Regions from separate parts of the Nocardioides segetis genome, predicted to be linked through region 2. Evidence: predicted binding sites of a transcription regulator. Region 2 holds the regulator's gene; the other holds the start of a gene.
The links. The regulator HrcA, encoded in region 2, represses chaperone genes, less so after heat shock. The targets are predictions, from matches to a motif close to TTGGCACTCGNNNNNNNCGAGTGCCAA.

Region 1 (3,555 bases), on a different contig from region 2:
AGCGGGAAGCCCGACCTGCTCGGCTCGGCCGATCCCACCTTCCGCGGCGACGCGGCGCGGTGGAACCCCGAGGAGCTGCTCCTCGCCGCCCTCGCCCAGTGCCACCTGCTGTCCTACCTGCACTCCGCGGTCGACCACGGTGTCGTCGTGACGGCGTACGACGACAGCCCGGTCGGCACCATGGCGCAGGTCGGGCAGGGCGGGCGGTTCACGTCGGTCACGCTGCGGCCGCGGGTCACCGTCGCCGAGGCGGGCATGGTCGACACGGCGCGGGAGATCCACGGCGAGGCGAGCCGCAACTGCTTCATCGCCGCCTCGGTGAGCTTCCCCGTCGGGCACGAGCCGACGATCCTCGTCGCCGGCTGACACCCGCGCGCCACCGGCCCGCCATGATCCGTTCAGGGTGGTCTGGTTCAAAGCAGCCATGACCACCCGAGCACTCCGTGGGGGTCGCGGATGAGCCGCGTCCACAAGACCCTCGTCGCCGCCGGCGTCGCCCTCGCCGGGATCGGAGTCACCACCGGTGGCGGCCGTGAGCTGCTGCGCCGCCAGGCCGCGATCGCCCGCGCGCGGATCGGGAAGCCCCTGGGTGAGGACGCGATCCCGGCCGACAAGGTCTGGAAGCGCAAGTCGTACGACGGAGCGCCGCTGCGGCTGCTCGTCCTCGGCGACTCGATCGCGGCCGGCCTGGGCGCCGAGCGCCCCAAGGACACGCTCGGGGCGCGGATCGCCCGCGGTCTGGCGGGGGAGGTGCGCCGTCCCGTGGCCCTGCGCACGGCGGCGGTCGTCGGGTCGGAGAGCTCCGCGCTCGCCGGACAGCTCGACGGGCTGCCCGAGACCTACCGTGCCGACGTCGCGGTGATCGTCGTCGGCGGGAACGACGTCACCCACCGCGTGCCGGTGGCGACGGCGGCGGCGCAGCTCGAGGACGCCGTCGTCCGGCTGCGCGAACGGGGCACCGAGGTCGTGGTGGGCACCTGCCCGGACCTCGGCGCGCTCCGGCCGGTGCCGCAGCCGCTGCGCTCGCTGGGCTCGCGGATGTCGCGGCAGCTCGCGCAGGCGCAGGCGGAGGTCGCCGTCCGCAACGGAGCGCACGCGGTGTCGCTCGCCCACGTGGTCGGGCCGTTCTTCATCACCAACCCCGACGAGATGTTCAGCCTCGACCGGTTCCACCCCAGCGCGCTGGGCTACAAGCGCACGGCCAAGGCGCTGCTCCCGTCGGTGCTGCTGGCGCTCGGGCATGCGGAGCGGGTCCCCTTCGGGCATCGGGCTCCGGCCTCCTAGCGTGGGGGCATGACCGCGGTCCTCCTCGCCACCTTCGACCTCATGCCCGACGGCGAGCCGGGTGCCGCCGCGCTCACCGCGGCGCTCGACGCGCGCGGGGTCGAGAGTCGCTGGGTGCGCTGGGACGACCCGGCCGTCGACTGGGCGGGCGCCGACCTGGTCGCCGTGCGCTCCACCTGGGACTACCACCGCCGGCTGCCCGCCTTCCTCGACTGGGCGCGCCGGGTCGAGGCGGGGACCCGGCTGCTCAACGGTGCCGAGGTGTTCGCGTGGAACGCCGACAAGGCCTACCTCGTCGAGCTCGCCGACGTCGTACCCACGGTGCCGACGCGGCCGCTCGACGACGACGCCCTGGCCGCGGGCCTCGCGGTCGTGCTCGACCGGTGGGGGAGCGTGGTCGTCAAGCCGCGCACCGGTGCCGGCGGGGTCGGCGTCGTGGTGGCCGAGCGCGCCGACGACCCGCGCCTCGAGGGGCTCGTGGCCGGGCCGTGGATCGCGCAGCCGCTGGTGGAGTCGGTGCGGACCACCGGCGAGACGTCGGTCTTCGTGTTCGACGGGGTCGCGGTCGGGCAGGTCGACAAGCGGCTCGGGCAGGTCGCGGCGGCGGGCGAGGTGCGGGTGAACGAGGTCCACGGCGGTCAGGTCCGGCCGGTCCCGCTCGACCCCGAGCGGGCGGCGGTCGCGGAGGCGGCCGTCGCCGCGGCGGCGCGGCAGCGGCGCGCGGACCTCGCCTACGCGCGCGTGGACCTGATGGTCTGGGCCGACCGCTGGGTGGTCAGCGAGCTCGAGCTGATCGAGCCCGGCCTCTACCTCGACGTCGACCCGGCGAACGCCGAGCGGTTCGCCACCCTGGTCGCGGCTCGGCTGGCCCGCTCCTGAACCCGGCTCGAACCCGTCTTCTCCTTGCACTCGCCATGGTCGAGTGCTAAACATGATGTTGGCACTCTCGCCTTGAGAGTGACAACGGACATCGCGAAGGAATCGCAGGAGTTATGTCGAAGCTGATTGCTTTCAACGAGGAGGCCCGCCGCGGTCTCGAGCGTGGCATGAACACGCTCGCGGACGCCGTCAAGGTCACCCTGGGCCCCAAGGGCCGCAACGTCGTTCTGGAGAAGAAGTGGGGCGCCCCCACGATCACCAACGACGGTGTCTCCATCGCCAAGGAGATCGAGCTCGAGGACCCCTACGAGAAGATCGGCGCCGAGCTGGTCAAGGAGGTCGCGAAGAAGACGGACGACGTCGCCGGTGACGGCACGACCACCGCGACCGTCCTCGCCCAGGCGCTGGTCCGCGAGGGTCTGCGCAATGTTGCCGCCGGCGCGAACCCGATGGGTCTCAAGCGCGGCATCGAGGCCGCCGTCTCCGCCGTCTCCGAGCAGCTGCTCGGCATGGCCAAGGACGTCGAGACCCGGGAGCAGATCGCCGCCACCGCCACCATCTCCGCCGGTGGCGACGCCACCGTCGGTGACGCCATCGCCGAGGCGATGGACAAGGTCGGCAAGGAGGGCGTGATCACGGTCGAGGAGTCGAACACGTTCGGCATCGACCTCGAGCTCACCGAGGGCATGCGGTTCGACAAGGGCTACATCTCGGCCTACTTCGTGACCGACCCCGAGCGCATGGAGACCGTCCTCGAGGACGCCTACGTGCTCATCGCCAACAGCAAGGTCAGCAACGTCAAGGACCTGCTGCCGCTGCTCGAGAAGGTCATGCAGTCGGGCAAGCCGCTCGTCATCATCGCCGAGGACGTCGACGGCGAGGCGCTGTCGACCCTGGTGGTCAACAAGATCCGCGGCACCTTCAAGTCCGTCGCCGTCAAGGCCCCAGGCTTCGGCGACCGCCGCAAGGCCATGCTGCAGGACATCGCGATCCTCACCGGCGGCCAGGTCATCTCCGAGGAGGTCGGCCTCAAGCTGGAGACCGCCGGCCTCGAGCTGCTCGGCCAGGCCCGCAAGGTCGTCATCACCAAGGACGAGACCACCATCGTCGAGGGTGCCGGCGACCAGGCCCAGATCGAGGGCCGGGTCAACCAGATCCGCGCCGAGATCGAGAGCAGCGACTCCGACTACGACCGCGAGAAGCTGCAGGAGCGCCTCGCCAAGCTGGCCGGCGGCGTGGCCGTCATCAAGGTCGGCGCGGCCACCGAGGTCGAGCTCAAGGAGCGCAAGCACCGCATCGAGGACGCCGTCCGCAACGCGAAGGCGGCCGTCGAGGAGGGCATCCTCCCCGGTGGTGGCGTCGCGCTGGTCCAGGCCGGCTCCAACGCGTTCG
Region 2 (3,555 bases):
GGTGTTGACCACGGCGACGACCGCCCCCGCCCGGAGATCGCCGATCGCCGCGATCGCGGCCCGGGCCTCCGCGGCGCTGGACAGCGTGTCGACCACCACGAGACCGCGCTCACCGCCGACGACGGTCAGGTTGACGTCGTACGACGGGACGCGGCGCACCCAGACCCGGTCCGCTACCTCGGTGAAAGCCGGCACGGGGTCAGGGTACGGGGGTCGGCCGGCGCGCGGGTGCCGGTCGCCCCGGCCGATCTCAGCACAGCCCGGCGTGCAGCTCCGTGCGCAGCAGGTCACCCAGCTCGGCCGCGGACGCGGCGGGGCGAGGGAAGCGCAGCTGCGCGCTGTGGGCGCCGGTGAGGTCGACCCAGTGGAGGGTGACGCCGGCGGCGTGCAGGTCGGCCAGCTGGACGCCGACCACCTCCCCGAGCCGGGTGTGGGTCATCGAGGAGACGGCGCGGCGGAGCTCGTCTTGGTGACAGAGGTTGGCGTGCTCGGTCGAGCGCTGGAGGAAGCCGCGGTTGAGGTCGTGCTCGGTGTCGGCGAAGGCGCCGAGGGGCACCCGGACACGCGTCTCGTCGGGCGCGTGCTCCGGGGCGCTCGCACGGGAGAGAAGGGCGAAGTCGAGGTGGATGCCGACCCGCATCCGGACCTCGTCGCAGCACTCGCACTGCTCCAGTCCGAGCGCCTCGAGACGCCCGGAGAGGGTCAGCGTCGCGTCGCGGTCGGCCGAGCCCGGCGCCCCCAGGCCGCTGGTCAGGGTCAGCAGGGCGCCCCGCCGGTCGGTGGCCGCGGTGGCGAGCGCCGAGTCGGCGGGACAGGAGAGAAGCGGCCGGCCGCCGTGGTCCTGCATCTCCAGGCCGGCCGGGTCGAGGCCGCCGGCGATGGTGTCGGGGTCGTCGATGCCGTCCACGACCAGCTGGACCTCCGCGGGACAGGCCAGGATGCTGCGCGCCGCGGCGGCGATGCGTCGTACGTCGAGACCGGGGTCGACCGTCATGACCTCTCCTTCGCCCGGACCTGGTCCGGGCTCCTCCAGAAGTTTAGGTGAGCCTAACCTACTTGATCGCGGCGCGGTGCGGAAGGGCGGCCTCCCCTGGTAGGGGCGCAGCGTGCGCGGCGCGGGGCACGCGGCACGGAAGGCGGCGGTCGCGGGCGCGGGCGCTAGGATTGGCACTCACGGCGACGGAGTGCCAGATCCGGCCGTGCCCGCCCGAGACGACAGCCAGGAGGTGGCCATGCAGGAGGACCGCAGGCTCGCCGTACTCCGCGCGATCGTCGAGGACTACGTGGCGACCGAGGAGCCGGTCGGGTCGAAGGCGCTGGTCGAGCGCCACCACCTCAACGTGTCGCCGGCGACGATCCGCAACGACATGGCGGCGCTCGAGGAGGAGGGCTACCTCCATCAGCCCCACACGAGTGCCGGGCGGGTGCCGACCGACAAGGGCTACCGGCTCTTCGTCGACCGGCTCTCGACGGTCAAGCCGACCTCGTCGGCCGAGCGTCGCGCCATCGCCGGCTTCCTCGAGGGGGCCGTCGACCTCGACGACGTCGTGCACCGCTCGGTGCGCCTGCTCGCCCAGCTGACCCGTCAGGTCGCCGTGGTGCAGTACCCCACGCTGTCGCGCTCCACGGTGCGCCACATCGAGGTCGTCGCGCTGACGCCGACGCGGTTGCTGCTGGTGCTGATCCTCAGCTCCGGCCGGGTCGAGCAGCGCCTCGTCGAGCTCGACGCCGACATCGGCGACGACGAGCTCGGCACCCTGCGCTCCCGGATCAACCTCGCCGCGACCGGAGAGGTGATCGCCGACGCCGTCGCCGCGCTCCACGCACTCGTCCCCGACGGCGAGGGAGCCGAGCCGGCGACCCCGCCGACGGTCGCCGTCGTCGAGACCCTCGTCGAGGCGATGAGCGACCACCGCTCCGACGAGCGCGTCGTGGTCGGCGGCACCGCCAACCTGGCCCGCTTCGGCGACAGCTTCGAGACCTCGATCCGACCCCTGCTCGAGGCGTTGGAGGAGCAGGTCGTGCTCCTTAAGCTGCTCGGCGAGGCCACCAGCGGCGGCGCGGTCACGGTGCGGATCGGCGCCGAGGGGCCGATCCAGGAGCTGGCCTCGACCAGCGTCGTCGCCACCGGCTACGGCCCCGACGACGCGCTCGCGGCGCTCGGGATCGTCGGCCCCACCCGCATGGACTACCCCGGAACGATGGCGGCGGTGCGCGCCGTGGCGCGCTACGTCTCCCGCATCCTCGACGAGAGCTGAGAGAGCACATCACGTGAGTCAGGACCCCTACGAGCTGCTCGGCGTCGGCCGCGACGCCGACGCCGACACCATCAAGAAGGCGTACCGCAAGCTCGCTCGCCAGCTGCACCCGGACGTCAACCCCGACCCGGAGAGCCAGGAGCGGTTCAAGCAGGTCACCGCCGCCTACGAGGTGCTGTCCGACCCCGACAAGCGGGCCGCCTACGACCGCGGCGGCGACCCGTTCGGCGGCGGCTTCGGCGGTCAGGGCGCGGGCTTCTCGTTCACCGACATCATGGACGCCTTCTTCGGCGGCAACGCCGGTGCGGGCGCCGGACGCGGGCCGCGGCCACGGATGCGGCGCGGCCAGGACGCGCTCATCCGGATCGAGGTCGAGCTGGCCGAGGCCGCCTTCGGCGTGTCCCGCGAGCTCAAGGTCGACACCGCCGTGCGCTGCACGACCTGCGGCGGCGAGGGCGCCGCGCCCGGCAGCCACCCCGTGCCCTGCGAGTCCTGCCGTGGAGCGGGTGAGGTCGCCCACGTGCAGCGCTCCTTCCTCGGCGAGATCCGCACCCTGCGGCCCTGTGCCGCCTGCCGCGGCTTCGGCACCGTGATCCCCGACCCGTGCCGTGAGTGCGCGGGCGACGGCCGGGTCCGCTCGCGGCGCACCCTCACCGTCAAGATCCCGGCCGGCGTCGACAACGGCACCCGCGTGCAGCTCAGCGAGCAGGGCGAGGTCGGGCCCGGCGGCGGTCCCGCCGGCGACCTGTACGTCGAGATCCACGTCGCGCCGCACGAGGTCTTCGAGCGGCACGGCAACGACCTGCACTGTGCCGTGACGGTGCCGATGACCGCCGCCGCCCTCGGGACGACGATCGAGCTGCCCACCCTCGAGGCCGACCTCCCGGCCAGCGAGGACGTCGAGCGCTCCTTCGACCTCCAGGTCCCGCCCGGCACCCAGTCCGGCCACCAGGTCGTGCTCCGCGGCCGCGGCGTCCCCGGCCTGCGCGGCGGCCGGGGCGACCTCGCCGTCACGATCGCCGTCGACACCCCGACCCGGCTCGACCCGCGCCAGGAGGAGCTGCTGCGCGAGCTCGCCGCGATCCGCGGCGAGGAGCGGCCGACCGGGGACGTGCGGCCCGCCCACAAGTCGGTCTTCGGCCGCCTCCGCGACGCCTTCACCGCCCACTGACCGCCGATTCCCAACGACTCCCGAACGATGACCCTCCCGCAGCACCTGGTGCCGGCGCTCGACGAGGTGCGGGTCGGCGACGCCGTCACCGTCGAGGGCGACGAGGCGCACCACGCGGTCGTCGTA

Region 1: groL (chaperonin GroEL) is a predicted target of HrcA. The motif match lies at 2,187-2,213, and genes of this name have one in related genera.

Annotation. Positions count from the first base shown of each region.
Region 1 is NZ_JBNINR010000023.1:26,586-30,140, reverse strand. It holds gene ACPZVR_RS24200 (OsmC family protein) at 1-366, shown strand, start outside; gene ACPZVR_RS24195 (SGNH/GDSL hydrolase family protein) at 457-1,284, shown strand; gene ACPZVR_RS24190 (ATP-grasp domain-containing protein) at 1,294-2,163, shown strand; gene groL (chaperonin GroEL) at 2,277-3,555, shown strand, end outside.
Region 2 is NZ_JBNINR010000013.1:50,578-54,132, forward strand. It holds gene ACPZVR_RS19365 (MBL fold metallo-hydrolase) at 1-195, opposite strand, end outside; gene ACPZVR_RS19370 (hypothetical protein) at 251-994, opposite strand; gene hrcA (heat-inducible transcriptional repressor HrcA) at 1,233-2,258, shown strand; gene dnaJ (molecular chaperone DnaJ) at 2,272-3,429, shown strand; gene ACPZVR_RS19385 (16S rRNA (uracil(1498)-N(3))-methyltransferase) at 3,457-3,555, shown strand, end outside.